DNA from 3 places in the Cupriavidus sp. SZY C1 genome. Region 2 is predicted to be linked to each of the others. Evidence: predicted binding sites of a transcription regulator. Region 2 holds the regulator's gene; each other region holds the start of a gene.
The links. The regulator HrcA, encoded in region 2, represses chaperone genes, less so after heat shock. The targets are predictions, from matches to a motif close to TTAGCACTCNNNNNNNNNGAGTGCTAA.
Positions count from the first base shown of each region.

Region 1: the regulator HrcA is predicted to act here: its motif matches at 2,507-2,533, upstream of rpoH (RNA polymerase sigma factor RpoH).
Region 3: the regulator HrcA is predicted to act here: its motif matches at 1,989-2,015, upstream of groES (co-chaperone GroES).

Region 1 covers NZ_JAUANU010000007.1:64,092-69,259, forward strand. Annotated here, with positions in the region: gene cyoE (heme o synthase) at 1-699, shown strand, start outside; gene QTN24_RS12950 (SCO family protein) at 795-1,409, shown strand; gene rpoH (RNA polymerase sigma factor RpoH) at 1,502-2,437, opposite strand; gene QTN24_RS12960 (pirin family protein) at 2,807-3,679, shown strand; gene ybiB (DNA-binding protein YbiB) at 3,722-4,723, opposite strand; gene QTN24_RS12970 (ABC transporter ATP-binding protein) at 4,812-5,168, opposite strand, start outside.
Region 2 covers NZ_JAUANU010000009.1:211,201-216,368, forward strand. Annotated here, with positions in the region: gene QTN24_RS16145 (RNA-binding S4 domain-containing protein) at 1-335, opposite strand, end outside; gene hemH (ferrochelatase) at 358-1,473, opposite strand; gene hrcA (heat-inducible transcriptional repressor HrcA) at 1,587-2,639, opposite strand; gene QTN24_RS16160 (NAD kinase) at 2,739-3,656, shown strand; gene recN (DNA repair protein RecN) at 3,699-5,168, shown strand, end outside.
Region 3 covers NZ_JAUANU010000002.1:108,106-113,273, forward strand. Annotated here, with positions in the region: gene QTN24_RS04625 (xanthine dehydrogenase family protein molybdopterin-binding subunit) at 1-541, shown strand, start outside; gene QTN24_RS04630 (zf-HC2 domain-containing protein) at 737-961, opposite strand; gene QTN24_RS04635 (sigma factor-like helix-turn-helix DNA-binding protein) at 958-1,428, opposite strand; gene QTN24_RS04640 (ArsR family transcriptional regulator) at 1,604-1,888, shown strand; gene groES (co-chaperone GroES) at 2,112-2,402, shown strand; gene groL (chaperonin GroEL) at 2,492-4,135, shown strand; partial or broken gene QTN24_RS04655 (metallophosphoesterase) at 4,404-4,541, opposite strand; gene QTN24_RS04660 (ABC-three component system protein) at 5,035-5,168, shown strand, end outside.

The sequences.
Region 1 (5,168 bases), on a different contig from region 2:
CTGGTCGAGCAGAAGATCGACGCGCTGATGCGCCGCACCGCGTGGCGGCCGTCGGCCACGGGCGAGATCACGACGGCCCAGACGCTGGTGTTCTCGGCCATCCTGGGCGGCGCCGGCATGTGGCTGCTGCACGTCTTTGCCAATGACCTGACGATGTGGCTGACGTTTGCCACGTTCCTGGGCTATGCGGTGGTCTACACGATCCTGCTGAAGCCGGCCACGCCGCAGAACATCGTCATCGGCGGGCTGTCCGGCGCCATGCCGCCGGCGCTGGGCTGGGCCGCCGTGGCGGGCACCGTGCCGGCCGAGGCGTGGTTCCTGGTGCTGATCATCTTCACGTGGACGCCGCCGCATTTCTGGGCGCTGGCGCTCTATCGCCGCGCCGACTACGCCAAGTCGGGCCTGCCGATGCTGCCGATCACCCACGGCGAGCGCTACACGCTGCTGCACATCCTGCTGTACACGCTGGTCATGATCGCCGCCACGCTGCTGCCGTTCGTCTATGGCATGAGCGGCTACATCTACCTGGCGGCCGCGCTGGGGCTCGGGCTGGTGTTCCTGGGCTATGCCTGGAAGCTGTTCCGCAACTATTCGGACCAGTTGGCGCAGCGCACCTTCCGCTATTCGATCCTGTACCTGTCACTGCTGTTCGCGGCGCTGCTGGTGGATCACTACTTCAAGTTCGTGCCGCAGGTCTGACCCGCCTGTCCTGCGGCATCTTGCCGCGCCCGGAAGCCATGGCCGATGTGATCAGCGATACTTTCGGGCGTCTCCCCTCCTACCCGCCTCCACGCATGCCGACTCCCGCCCCCGGCCTTCTGGCCACGTTCCGCCGCCTCTGCCTGCTGGCGCTCTGCACCGCGCTGCTGGCGGCCTGCGGCCAGCCGAAACCGTCGTTCAAGAACGTCGACATCTCGGGCGCCAGCGACTTCGGCAAGGATTTCGCGCTGCTGGACCCCGCGGGCAAGACCCGCACGCTGGGCGACTTCAAGGGCAAGGTGGTGCTGATGTTCTTCGGCTACACCCATTGCCCGGACGTCTGCCCGACGACGATGGTCGAGCTGAAGCAGGTCATGGAGCAGATGGGCCCCGACGCCGACAAGGTGCAGGTGCTGTTCGTCACCGTGGACCCGGAGCGCGACACGCCGGCGCTGATGGCCCAGTACGTGCCGGCCTTCGACGCCCGCTTCCTGGGCCTGCGCCCGGCCGACGAAGCCGCGCTGAAGAAGCTGGCCAAGGACTTCAAGGTCTACTACGCCAAGGTGCCGGGAACGTCGCCCAACAACTACACGATGGACCATTCGGCCGGCAGCTACGTGTTCGACCAGAACGGCCAGCTCCGGCTGTTCATCCGCCACGGCCAGGGCCCCGAGCCGATCGCGCACGACCTGAAGGCGCTGATGTCCTGACGGGGCGGGGTGCGGCGCGCTGCGGCGCGCAGGCAAACAAAAAGGCCGGTCAATCGACCGGCCTTTTGCATGGGGCGCGTGGCCCGGAAGGATCAGGCAAACGCGGCCAGCGCGCCCTTCATCTTCTTCATCGCGGCCACCTCGATCTGGCGGATGCGCTCGGCGGACACGCCGAATTCGTCGGCCAGCTCATGCAGCGTGGCGCCGCCCGAGCCGTCGTCGTTCACGTCCAGCCAGCGCGCCTCGATGATGCGGCGGCTGCGCGGGTCGAGCTTGCCCAGCGCCTCTTCCAGCCCTTCCACCTGCAGGCGGTCGCGCGTCTTGGCCTCGATGACCTTGGTCGGCTCGTTATGGTTGTCCGCCAGGTAGGCGATGGGCGCGAATTCCTCCTCGCCGTCGTCGACCTGGCCTTCCAGCGCCATGTCGCCACCCGCCATGCGGGTTTCCATCTCCATCACTTCCTCGGGCTTGACGTTCAGCTCGCGGGCGACGGCTTCTACCTGCTCGGGGGTGAAGGTGTGCAGCCCCTGCTTGTGGCTGCGCAGGTTGAAGAACAGCTTGCGCTGGGCCTTGGTGGTGGCCACCTTGACCATGCGCCAGTTCTTCAGCACGTATTCGTGGATCTCGGCCTTGATCCAGTGCATCGCGTACGACACCAGGCGCACGCCCTGTTCGGGGTCGAAGCGCTTCACGGCCTTCATCAGGCCGATGTTGCCTTCCTGGATCAGGTCGGCGTGCGGCAGGCCGTAGCCCAGGTACTGGCGGGCGATGGACACCACGAGGCGCAGGTGCGACATCACCAGGCGGCGCGCGGCATCGACCGATTCGTTGTCGCGCAGGTCGCGCGCCAGGCGAAGCTCTTCCTCGGGCGTCAGCATCGGGATGCGATGCACCGCCTGGATGTAGCTTTCCAGATTGCCCAGCGTGCCCGGAAACGTCAGCGCAAGGCTGTTCGCGGCAGCACTCTGGGGCGCCGTCGGCAGACGGCGGGAAACTTGGGTGGGATCGGCAGACAAGACTGCGTTCACTATGACTCCTTTCGCATCCGGCGGTGGGTTGCCGGTGTGTCCCAGAAGGACACCGCATTGCAACGCATATTAGCACTCGAACCGGACGAGTGCTAAGTTAGAAGGCCTATGGGGTTGATAGTTCCACCCGATTAAAACCGGGTTGTTGATAGCGGTAAGTTGCCATCACAATTTCGCCAAGCCCCAGTCCTGACAAGGCCTCCCGGGCCATGGGCCCGCTCGACAGAAAGATTAGAGGGGCGCGGCACCCATCGGTTTCCGATGATTTCCTCGCATTTGCGGGATGGTGAATTGCGGGATTCGCTACACTGAAGCCCATTGGCAGCCACATCGTCCATTCGCATTGCACCATTCCCCGGAGACGTTCTCATGTCTGCTATCGAACACTTGCTGAAACCCCATGTGCGGGACATCGGCGAGTTCACCGTTCGCCGCCTGCTGCCCGCCGCCACGACCCAGACGGTCGGGCCGTTCATCTTCTTCGACCACATGGGCCCGGTGGTGATGGAGGCCGGCCACGGCATGGATGTGCGTCCACATCCACATATCGGACTGGCCACGGTCACCTACCTGTTCGAGGGCGCGATCCTGCACCGGGACAGCCTGGGCAGCGAGCAGGTGATTCGCCCCGGCGACGTGAACTGGATGACGGCCGGCACCGGCATCGTTCATTCCGAGCGCACGCCCGACGACGAGCGCGAAGCCGGCCCGCGCGTGCACGGCATCCAGACCTGGGTGGCGCTGCCAAAGGCGCATGAGAATGATCCGCCGTCGTTCCACCACCATCCGGGCGCGACGCTGCCCAAGCTGGAATTGCCGGGTGTGCGGATGACGGTGATTGCCGGCGATGCATTCGGCGCGGAATCGCCGGTGCGGGTCTATAGCCGCACGCTGTACGTGGCCATCGAGATGGATGCTGGCGCCACCCTGGTCATCCCGCCCGAGCACGTGCAGCGGGGCATCTACCCGGTGGACGGCAACCTGGAAATGGACGGCGAGACGCTGCCCGCCGAGCACCTGGTGGTGCTGACGCCGGGCGAGCCGGTGACGATTACCGCGACGCTGCCGTCGCGCGTGATGCTGCTGGGGGGCGATCCGACCGACGGCCGCCGGTTTATCTTCTGGAACTTCGTGGCCAGCAGCAAGGAAGCCATCGAGGAAGCCAGCCAGCGCTGGCAGGACGACAAGTTCCCGCACGTGCCCGGCGAGACCGAGCGGATTCCGCTGCCGGTGCGGCGCTAGGGCCCCCGGGGCCCCAAAAGCCCCAGGACCGCCGGCCGCCGCTCAGACCGGGCTGGCCCAGGCGACGCGCGTGGCCTGCGCCAGGCAGTCCTTGATCGTGGCGATCTGGGTGGCGATCGGGGCCGGCACGGGCTCGGCGCCATCGAGCACCTTTCGGATCCACGCCGCCGTGTCGGCCACGTCGGTCCCGGCCGGCAGCGCCGGCACCTCGCCGATGGAGCCGCCCACCGGGTCCACCATCGTCCGCTGATGCCCGTCGTGCAGCCAGTCGATCCGCGTGCTGCGGCGCGCGTCGGCCACCACCTCGCCCTCGGTGCCCCGGCCCAGCAGCACGTTGGCCGGCTCGTGCGAGAAATAGTCGGTCAGCGTCTCGCGGTACTCGGGGTGGGTATAGCTGTACAGCCGCAGCGCCTCGGCCGGCGTGTGGGCGCCCACCGGCTGCAGCATCTTGACGATCGTGTGCGACGAATTGCGCAGGCCGATGATCGCGCGCTTGTCCAGCAGGGCCGCCAGCGGGGGCGAGAGCACGTCGATCGGCAGCACGGCCAGCGGGTTGGTGCCAGCGCGCAGCTGGTCCTGCGCGGCGCCGGTGGTCGCGCACAGCGGCACGCCCAGCGCCTCGAACAGGGCGAGGCTCGTCACGCGGCCATGGAATGCCCGCACGCCATGCACCAGCGTGGGGACGCCGTCACGCGCCAGCAGCATCGCCAGCAGCGGCACCAGGTTTGGCTGCTTGCGCGCGCCGTTGTAGCTGGGGATGACCACCACGGGCGTGTCCGGCGGCGCGGCCAGCGGCTGGCAGTGCCGGTGCGCGGCTTCGAGCATGCCCGCCAGTTCGTGCGGGGCTTCGCCCTTGATGCGGTACGCCATCAGCACGGCGCCCAGTTCGATGTCCGAGACACGGCCGGCCAGCATCGCGTCGAACAGCGCCTGGGCGTCCTCGCGCGGCAGCGCGCGGGCGCCATTGACGCCACGGCCGATTTCCTTGATGTACTTGGCCGCCGAGAACGGGGCGGACTCGGGCGCAGCGGATGCGGTAGTCATGGTGCGGCGGGGAATCGTGGGGTGGGTTTGGGGTTCATGATAGCCCACGATGCCCGCCGGATCGCGTCCGCGGCGGCCCGGGGCGTGCTCAGGCGGCCTCCTGCAGCGCGGGGTTGCGCTGCTTGCGATACAGGAAGTCCAGCACCGCCGTACGGCACGCGTGGTAGGTGCGGTCGTCGGCCAGCGCCACGCGGTCGCGCGGGCGGGGCAGGTCCACGGCCAGGATCTCGCCGATGGTGGCCGCCGGGCCGTTGGTCATCATGACGATGCGGTCGGCCAGCAGCACGGCCTCGTCCACGTCGTGGGTCACCATGACCACCGTGCTCCGGGTGCGGGCGACGATCTTGATCAGCTCGTCCTGCAGGTGGGCGCGGGTCAGCGCGTCGAGCGCGCCAAACGGCTCGTCCATCAGCAGCACCTTCGGCTGCATCGCCAGCGCCCGCGC
Region 2 (5,168 bases):
GCCGCCGGTTCCGGCTGCAGGCGCCGCCGGTCGGCCTCCTGCTGGCGCCGGGCCTGGCTTTCGGGCGTTTCCGCGTAGGTCGTCTGGGCGATCGGCGCCGATCCGCGCGACGCCGGCACGCCCTTGACCACCACCTCCCAGCGCTGCTCGTGGGCGTCCAGCACCACCGTGTCGCCGGGCTTTACCTCGCGCGAATTCTTGACCGGCTGGCCGTTGACCGTCACCCGCCCGCGCTCCACCGCATCGGCCGCCAGCGAGCGCGTCTTGAAGAACCGCGCGCACCACAGCCACTTGTCGATCCGCATCCGCGCATCGGCGTCGAAATCCACTTGCATCGTGTTCTCCTTCCTGCCGCCGTCAGGCCGCCGCGCCGCGCGTCTGCGCCCGGGTCCGCCGGGCCTCCAGTTCATGTGGATGCGGCAGGTCCAGCGGCCAGCCCTGCAGATGCTGCAACGCGATGTCGGCCAGCCCGGCAATCCACGGCTCCGAATCATTCAGGCACGGAATGAAATGGAAATCCTGCCCGCCGGCCACGCGGAATTCGCTCTGGCCTTCGATGGCGATTTCCTCCAGCGTCTCGATGCAGTCGGCCGGAAAGCCGGGGCAGAACACGTCCACCCGCTGCGTGCCGACCTTGCCCAGTTCCACCAGCGTCGGCGCGGTATAGGGCTGCAGCCATTCGGCCTTGCCGAAACGCGACTGAAACGTCACCTGGTACTGGCCCGGCTGGAGTCCCAGCGCCTCGCCCAACAGCCGGCCCGTCTTCAGGCATTCGCAATGGTAGGGATCGCCCAGGTCCAGCAGCCTGCGCGGCAGGCCGTGGAAGGACAGGATCAGCCGGTCGCCGCGCGCAAAGTCGGGCAGGCCGTGCGCCGCCCAGTATTCCCGCACGCGGGCTGCCAGCGCCGCGATGTAGGCCGGGTGATCGTGAAAATGCTTGACCAGCCGCAGCTCCGGCTGGTTGCGCCAGCCGGCCAGCACGCGGAACAGTTCGTCGAACGCGGTGGCCGTGGTCGTGCCCGAGAACTGCGGATACAGCGGCAGCACCAGCACGCGCTCGGTGCCCTGCCGGCGCAGCGCCTCCATGACCGAGTCGATCGACGGATTGCCGTAGCGCATGGCGCAGGCCACGGTCACGTCGTGGCCAAGCTTGTGCAGCAGCAATTGCAGCGCGTGGGCCTGGCGCTCGGTGTGCACCAGCAGTGGCGACCCCGTCATATGGGCCTCGCGCAGCCAGATCGACTCGTACTTCATGGCCGATGCCCGCGAGCGGAACGGCAGAATCACGCCGTGCAGAATCGGCAGCCACGCCAGCCGCGGGATTTCCACCACGCGCGGGTCGGACAGGAACGCCTTCAGGTAGCGGCCCACCGCCTTGGGCGTGGGGGCGTCGGGGGTGCCGAGGTTGATCAGCAGGATTGCGGTGCGCGGCGGCTGGCCGTGCTGGTATGCCGGTTCAGGCGAAAACGTCATGGAGGTTCCGGGTCGGGTGCCGGGGCGCTGGCAACAAGTCGCATCATACGACGGGGGACGCACGCGGGCGGCCGCGAGGCGCCGCCTCGCAGGGTACAGACCCTGGCGGCGCGTCAGGAGTTCTGGCTCAGGGCGCTGGACAGCAGCCGGGCCGTGATGTCCACGATCGGGATCACCCGTTCGTAGGCCATGCGCGTGGGGCCGATCACGCCGAGCGTGCCGACGATCTGCCCATCCACCTCGTACGGCGCCGTGATCACGGCCATGTCCTCCAGCGGCACGAGCTGGCTTTCGCCGCCGATGAAGATCTGCACGCCCTGCGCGTGGCTGGACACGTCCAGCAGTTGCAGCAGGCTGGTCTTGTGCTCGAAGACGTCGAACAGCCGGCGCAGCTTGTCCATGCTGGACGACAGGTCTTCCACCTCCAGCAGCCGCCGCTCGCCCGAGATGAACACCTGCTCGGTGTTGTCCTCGGCCATGGCGCTGCTGCCGGCTTCCACGGCGGCCTGCATCAGCGACGACATGTCGCGCCGCAGCGCCTGCAGCTCGCCGCGCAGGTGGTCGCGCACCGCGTCGAAGCTCATGCCCGCGTAGTGCGTGTTGAAGAAGTTGGCCGCCTCGATCAACTGGGCCGGCGTGTAGGACAGCTCGGTCTGGATGATGCGGTTCTGGACGTCGCCCTCGGGGCTCACGATGATCAGCAGGATGCGCTTGTCCGACAACCGCATGAATTCCACCTGCCGGAACGCCTGCGCGCGCCGTGGCGTCATCACCACGCCCGCGAACCGCGACAGGTTCGACAGCGTGTGCGCCGCCGCCGTGATCATCCGCTGCGGCCCCAGTTGCTGGCTGGCCATCTGGCCCTGGATCTGGTCCTTGAGCCCGGCCAGCTCGGCGCTGAGCCCGGTCTGGCCCTCCAGCGGCCGCGCCGTCAGCATCGTGTCGACGAACAGCCGGTAGCCGCGCGGCGTGGGGATGCGGCCCGCCGACGTGTGCGGGCTGGCGATGAACCCCATCTCCTCGAGGTCGGACATCACATTGCGAATGGTCGCCGGCGACAGGTCCAGACCCGAGTACTTCGACAGGGTCCGCGAGCCCACCGGCTGCCCTTCGGCGATGTACCGCTCGATCAGGGTCTTGAGAAGGGTTTTCGAACGTTCGTCCATGATGCATCGGATTTTAATCAAAACTGGCCCGTTCGGGCGCCGGCCGCACCGATCCTGCCGATGCTGGCAATGGTCATGCCGGTATGGTCTAATCCCGCCATGTCTGCCCCCTCCAAGCCCAGCGCCACGCGCGCGCCGTTCAAGACCGTCGCCCTGGTGGGCAGGCATTCGACCGCCGGTATCGAAGGCCCGCTGGAGGAACTGGCGTCCTGCATCTCCCGCAACGGCCAGGACGTGGTGTTCGAGCGCGAGACCGCCGCGGCCACCGGCCTGACCGGCTACCCGGTGCTGACGCCCGAGGAAATCGGCCGCGAGGCCGACGTGGCCGTGGTGCTGGGCGGCGACGGCACGCTGCTGGGCCTGGCCCGCCAGCTTGCCGGCCACGACGTGCCGGTGATCGGCGTGAACCACGGCCGGCTGGGCTTCATGACCGACATCCCGCTCGAAGACGTCACCCGCACGCTGCCCGAGATGCTGGCCGGCCGCTACGAGGCCGAGACCCGCATGCTGCTGGAATCGCGCGTGATCCGCGACGATGGGGTAATTTTCTCGGCGTTGGCGTTCAACGACGTGGTCGTCAACCGGTCCGGCATCTCGGGCATGGTCGAACTGGCCGTCTCGGTGGACGGCTACTTCATGTACAACCAGCGGTCCGACGGCCTGATCGTCTCCACGCCCACCGGCTCCACCGCCTACGCGCTGGCCGCGGGCGGACCGATCCTGCATCCCACGCTGTCCGGCCTGGTGCTGGTGCCGATTGCCCCGCACGCGCTGTCCAACCGCCCGATCGTGCTGCCGCACGACGCGGAGGTGACGATCGAGGTGGCCAGCGCGCGCGATGTCAGCGTCAACTTCGACATGCAGTCGCTGGCGTCGCTGCTGCCGGGCGACCGCATCGTGGTGCGCCGCTCGGCCAAGACCGTCAACCTGCTGCACCCGGTGGGCTACAACTACTACGCCACGCTGCGCAAGAAGCTGCACTGGCACGAGTACCCCACCGAAGACAACCGGCTCTGAGCCGCCCGTATCCAACCCCTCCGCCTGACGCCCCGGTCCAAGATGCTGCGCAGCCTGTCCATCCGCGATTTCGTCATCGTCGATACGCTCGACCTCGACTTCACCGGCGGCTTCACCGTCTTCACCGGCGAGACCGGCGCGGGCAAGTCGATCCTGATCGATGCGCTGGCCCTGGTGCTGGGCGAGCGCGCCGATGCCGGCGTGGTCCGTGAAGGCGCGGCCCGGGCCGGCATCAGCGCCACGTTCCACACCCATGCCGCGCTCGACGCCTGGCTGGCCGACCGCGAACTGGCCGGCGACGACGACACCGTGCTGCTGCGCCGGACCGTCGACGCGTCGGGCCGCAGCAAGGCGTTCATCAACGGCGCCGCCGCCACGCTGGCCCAGTTGCGCGAGGTGGGCGACCAGCTCGTCGACATCCACGGCCAGCACGCGCACCAGCAACTGCTGCGCCCGGACGCCCAGCGCCAGCTGTTCGACGCCCACGCCGGGCTGACCGAGCAGGCCGGCGCCGTGGCCGAGGCGTGGCGCGCGTGGCGGGCCTGCGTCAAGCAGCGCGAGGCCGTGGAGCACCAGTCGCGCGAGATGCAGCTCGAACGCGAGCGGCTGGAATGGCAGGTGGGCGAACTCGACAAGCTGGCCCCGCAGCCGGGCGAGTGGGACGAGATCCAGTCCGAATACAACCGGCTGTCGCATGCCGCCGGCCTGATCGACGGCAGCCGCGCCGCGCTGGACGCGCTGTCCGAGGCCGACGGCGCCGTGGCGTCGGTGCTGAACGGCGTGGTGCACCGGCTGCAGCAACTGGCCGATGTCGACCCGGCGCTGCGCGACGTGCTGGCGGCGCTGGAACCGGCGCTGGTGCAGGTCGAGGAAGCCGCGCATTCGCTGAACCGCTACGTCGACCGGCTCGAACTTGATCCCGAGCGGCTGCAGGCCGTGGAGGAACGGATGCAGGCGCTGCACGCCACGGCGCGCAAGTACCGCCTGCCGCCCGAGCAGCTGGCCGACGAACTGCTGGCACGCCGGCAGCAGCTCGACGACCTGCAGGCCGCGCAGGACATCAACAAGGTGCTGGCCCGCGAGGCCGCGTCGCGCGCCGCCTACCTGACGCTGGCCCAGCACCTGTCGGCCGCGCGCAAGGTGGCCGCCGACGCGCTGTCGGCCGCCGTGACCGACGCCATGCAGGGCCTGTCGATGGCCGGCGGGGCGTTCGCCGTGGCGCTGCACCCGCTGGACGAAGGCCAGAGCCACGGGCTCGAACAGGTGGATTTCCTCGTGGCCGGCCATGCCGGCGTGAGCCCGCGCCCGCTGGCGCGCGTGGCGTCCGGCGGCGAACTGGCGCGGATCAGCCTGGCGATCTCGGTGATCACCAGCGAGGCCGCGCCCACGCCGACGCTGATCTTCGACGAGGTCGATACCGGTATCGGCGGCGCGGTGGCCGAGGTGGTGGGCCGCCGGCTGCAGGAACTGGGCCGGTCGCGCCAGGTGCTGTGCGTGACCCACCTGCCCCAG
Region 3 (5,168 bases), on a different contig from region 2:
CCCGGTGGCCTGGCGCCTGGCACGGCTCGACGAGAAGAAGCACGCGCGCCACCGCGCCGCGCTGCAACTGGCCGTCGACAAGTCGGGCTACGGCAGGAAGAAGCTGCGCAGGGGCCATGCCTGGGGCGTGGCCGTGCACGAGTCGTTCGGCTCGGTGGTGGCGTACGTGGTGGACGTGTCGGTGGTGAAGGGCGAGCCGCGCGTGCACCGCGTGACGGCCGGCGTGCACGCCAACCGCGTGGTCAACCCGCTGACCGCCGAGGCGCAGATCCAGGGCGGCTGCGTGTTCGGGCTGTCGATGACCCGGCCGGGCTTTGCCATCGAGATGGAAAACGGCGTGGTCAAGAACAGCAACTTCCCCGACTACCCGCCGCCGCGCATGCCCGACGCACCGGTCGTCGACGTGTTCTTCGTGCCGTCCAACGACAACCCCACCGGGCTGGGCGAACCGGGCACGCCAACCATCGCCCCGGCCGTGGCCAACGCGCTGTTCCGCCTGACGGGCAAGCGCCAGCGGCAGTTGCCGTTTGTGGTGGGTTGAGCCGTGCTGGCTGAAAGCTAGCGCCCGCCTCCGGGTTGCTCCCCTCTCCCGCCTGCGGGAGAGGGGCCGGGGGAGAGGGCAAGGCGGTTCCGCTTGCCGATATCGCGTCTTGAACGGCCGGCCCTCTCCCCTAACCCCTCTCCCGCGCGCGGGAGAGGGGAATCGTTGGCGCCATGCCTCGGCGACGACCGCCCCTCACCCCTCCCCAACCATCCCCGTGATCCGCTCCCGCAGCGCTGCCGGCGCCGTGTAGTACGTCGCGCCGCGCCGGACCGCGGTGTGGACGGCCTGCAGCTGGCCCAGCGCGGCCAGGCAGGTGTCGCAATCCTCCAGGTGTCGCTCCAGCCGGACGCTGTCCGCGCCGCCCACTTCGCCGTCGGCCGTGGCTTCCAGCAGGGTCATCGCTTCCTTGCAGTTCATGCTGCCTCCTTGCCGAGCATGGCCACCGTGGTTGCCAGCATCTGCCGGGCGGCTTCCAGCCGGGTCATGACCGTGGCCGGGGCGATGCCGGCGATCTGGGCGATGTCGCGGTAATGCAGCGCCTCCACGTCGCGCAGCACCAGCATTTCCCGATAGCCGACGGGCAACCGGGCCAGCGCGGCGTCGATGCCGGCGATGTCGCCCGCCGGCCACGTGGCGCGGCGGTCGGGCGGGGCGGGCAGGGTGTCAGGCGATGCCGGGGCGTCCTGCGACCAGGTGCGGCGCACGATCGCCAGCAGCCAGGCGCGGGCATCGCCCGGTGGCAGGCTGTCGGCCAGGGGCCGGGCGGCCAGCACGGCGGCCTCGGTGACGCGCGCGGCGTCGGCGTCGCTGCCGCACAGCCAGCGCGCATAGTTATAGGCGGCATCCAGATGGGGCAGCACCCGGGTGTCGAACGGGGAGCGCATGCGGGGTCCCTCCGTGGGGCCGGGGGGTCCGGCCGACTCGCAGATTCTATGCCGCGTGCCGCGCCGTGCGATGCTAGGGTTTTCTCGCGCCGGGTCGTGCGGCAGCGCACGGCCGTTTCAGCGTACGATGGCCGCTGGCATGATCGGCCAGCCCCATCTCTATCAGGCGGACACCATGGAAACGCAGGAAAGCACCCTGACCCTCGCACTGCTGACGGTGCCGGCCCGTGCCGCCATCTGCCGCGCGCTGCTGGAGGCAGGCGACGACGGCCTGCCGGCCGTGGTGCTGGCCAAGGCATCGGGCGTCACGCTGCGCCGCGCGGCCCATCATTTCCAGGAAATGGTGCAGGCCGAGGTGCTGGCGCTGGCCATCCGCGACCGTGAGGTCTGCTACGTGCTCAAGGCCCGCCGGGCCGTGCGCGAGGCGCTGGACTACGTGGACCGCAGCGGCCTGAACTAGCCGCCCCTTTCCCCTTGCCGGCCAAGGGCTCCCGCCATCGCCCTTCGGGAAAACCCCCATTCAGCCCTCGTCTTGAAATCGAAATACCCCGTCCCTATAATTAGCACTCGCTGGGGGAGAGTGCTAACAACCTGTTAGCATCCCCTGCGGTACCAACCCCCTGGCCGTTGCCGACAACGGCCATTTGTGATTAGAAACTCACTTTTTGTATCTAGGAGTCCGTATGAACCTGCGTCCTCTGCACGACCGTGTGATCGTGAAGCGTCTGGACAACGAAACCAAGACCGCGTCCGGCATCGTGATTCCCGACAATGCAGCCGAAAAGCCGGACCAAGGCGAAGTGCTCGCCATCGGCCCGGGCAAGAAGGATGACAAGGGCAACAACATTGCCCTCGACGTGAAGGTGGGTGACCGCGTGCTGTTCGGCAAGTATGCCGGCCAGGGCGTGAAGGTGGATGGCCAGGAACTGCTGGTCATGCGCGAAGAAGACATCATGGCCGTCGTCAACAAGTAAGACGACCCGCCTGACCGCAACACACCAGATTCCCTGACCGTCCCCACCATGACCGCGGGACGGTCATCCCAGATTCGGAGATTGAGAACATGGCAGCAAAAGACGTAGTGTTCGGCGACGCCGCACGTGCCAAGATGGTCGAAGGCGTGAACATCCTCGCCAACGCAGTCAAGGTGACCCTGGGCCCGAAGGGCCGCAACGTGGTGCTGGAGCGCAGCTTCGGCGGCCCGACCGTGACCAAGGACGGTGTGTCCGTGGCCAAGGAAATCGAGCTGAAGGACAAGCTGCAGAACATGGGCGCCCAGATGGTCAAGGAAGTGGCTTCCAAGACCAGCGACAACGCCGGTGACGGTACCACCACCGCAACCGTGCTGGCCCAGTCGATCGTCCGCGAAGGCATGAAGTTCGTGGCCGCCGGCATGAACCCGATGGACCTGAAGCGCGGTATCGACAAGGCCGTGGCCTCGGCCGTGGAAGAGCTGAAGAAGCTGAGCAAGCCGACCACGACCAGCAAGGAAATCGCCCAGGTTGGCGCCATCTCGGCCAACAGCGACGCCTCGATCGGCGAGCGCATTGCCGAAGCCATGGACAAGGTCGGCAAGGAAGGCGTGATCACCGTGGAAGACGGCAAGTCGCTGGCCGACGAGCTGGAAGTCGTGGAAGGCATGCAGTTCGACCGCGGCTACCTGTCGCCGTACTTCATCAACAACCCGGAAAAGCAGGTTGTTGCCCTGGACAACCCGTTCGTCCTGCTGTTCGACAAGAAGGTCAGCAACATCCGCGACCTGCTGCCGGTGCTGGAGCAAGTGGCCAAGGCCGGCCGCCCGCTGCTGATCATCGCTGAAGACGTGGAAGGCGAAGCCCTGGCCACGCTGGTGGTGAACAACATCCGTGGCATCCTGAAGACCGCCGCCGTCAAGGCTCCGGGCTTCGGCGACCGCCGCAAGGCCATGCTGGAAGACATCGCCATCCTGACGGGCGGCACGGTGATCGCCGAGGAAGTGGGCCTGACGCTGGAAAAGGCCACGCTGCAGGACCTGGGCCAGGCCAAGCGCATCGAGATCGGCAAGGAAAACACCATCATCATCGACGGCGCCGGCGACGCTTCGGCGATCGAAGGCCGCGTCAAGCAGATCCGCGCCCAGATCGAGGAAGCCACCTCGGACTACGACCGCGAGAAGCTGCAAGAGCGCGTGGCCAAGCTGGCCGGCGGTGTTGCCGTGATCAAGGTTGGCGCTGCCACCGAAGTCGAAATGAAGGAAAAGAAGGCACGCGTGGAAGACGCGCTGCACGCCACCCGCGCTGCCGTGGAAGAGGGTATCGTCCCCGGCGGTGGTGTGGCCCTGCTGCGCGCCCGTGCTGCCATCTCGGGTCTGCAAGGCGACAACGCCGACCAGAACGCCGGTATCAAGATCGTGCTGCGCGCCATGGAAGAGCCGCTGCGCCAGATCGTGCTGAACGCCGGTGAAGAGGCTTCGGTCGTGGTGGCCAAGGTCATCGAAGGCAAGGGTAACTACGGTTACAACGCTGCTTCGGGTGAGTACGGCGACCTGGTGGAAATGGGCGTGCTGGACCCGACCAAGGTGACCCGCACCGCGCTGCAGAACGCCGCTTCGGTGGCGTCGCTGATGCTGACGACCGACTGCGCCGTGGCCGAAACGCCGAAGGAAGAGTCGGCTCCGGCAATGCCGGGCGGCATGGGCGGCATGGGCGGCATGGACGGCATGATGTAAATCGCGCCGGACTGCCAGGCCCGACGGCCTGACTGTCAGGAAACCCCCAAGGGTGCGAGCCCTTGGGGGTTTTTGGTTTTTGGCGGAGATTATTTGCCTGCTGGTTGGCTCCCCTCTCCCGCTCGGCGGGAGAGGGGCCTGGGGAGAGGGCATGGCGGTTCAAAATGGCAACCGGTCGGCAAGCAGAGCCTCGACGCCCTCTCCCCCAACCCCTCTCCCGCTCGGCGGGAGAGGGGAGCAGAACAGGAAATGCACGAGGCAAGATCGCTCAAACCACCACCACCTTCCCCCAGTCGAACACCGGGTTCTCCGGCTGGCTGCGGCGGCGCGAGATGTAGCCGCGCGGGTTGCAGGCCACGCGGGTGTCGTCGATCCAGTAGTCGAAGCTCGTGTGGGTGTGGCCGTTACCCGCAAGCAAAGATAAAATGGACATAGAATTTTCCATATAAATCAATTGCTTACCGAAAGGCAATGATGTCCGTTGTTTTTTGGAAAAAATGGACAAACAATATCCCCAGCGGGCGAGAACTGCGCATGCAACAAATCAGCAGCCGCTTGTCTGGTATAGCGCGAAATAGCGCCCAATTGAAAGCATCCTGCCGGTCGTCGCCTCGCCAGTGTATCCCCGGTGACGCGGAGGCGTTGGGCTTGGTGCCTAGCCGGCACCTGGCGTTAGCTCTGTCCCTTCGGTGCTTTGCCTTGGACTGTTTAACGCTGATGGGAGGCTCCTCGTTTCTCTCCCATGCTCCAAGACGTCAAAAGTGTCAATAATCAAAGTATCATTTCCGCTTAACGGAAAAGGCGCCGCATGGTCGGCAACTCAGGTTCTGGGGCGGGGTGCCCCCCACAAGTGGGGTAGTGGCACTCATGCGCGGTCAGCATTCGAATTGGGTCCGTACGTGTCAAAAGACAAGAGCTTTAGCGATAAGACTAGCGCGGATGATAAGAGTATTGGATTCGATTACCAGTACTATTATTTTCTCGATAAAGTTTTGAATCTCAAAACCGGACAGTCGGCGGGTCTTGAGGTAAA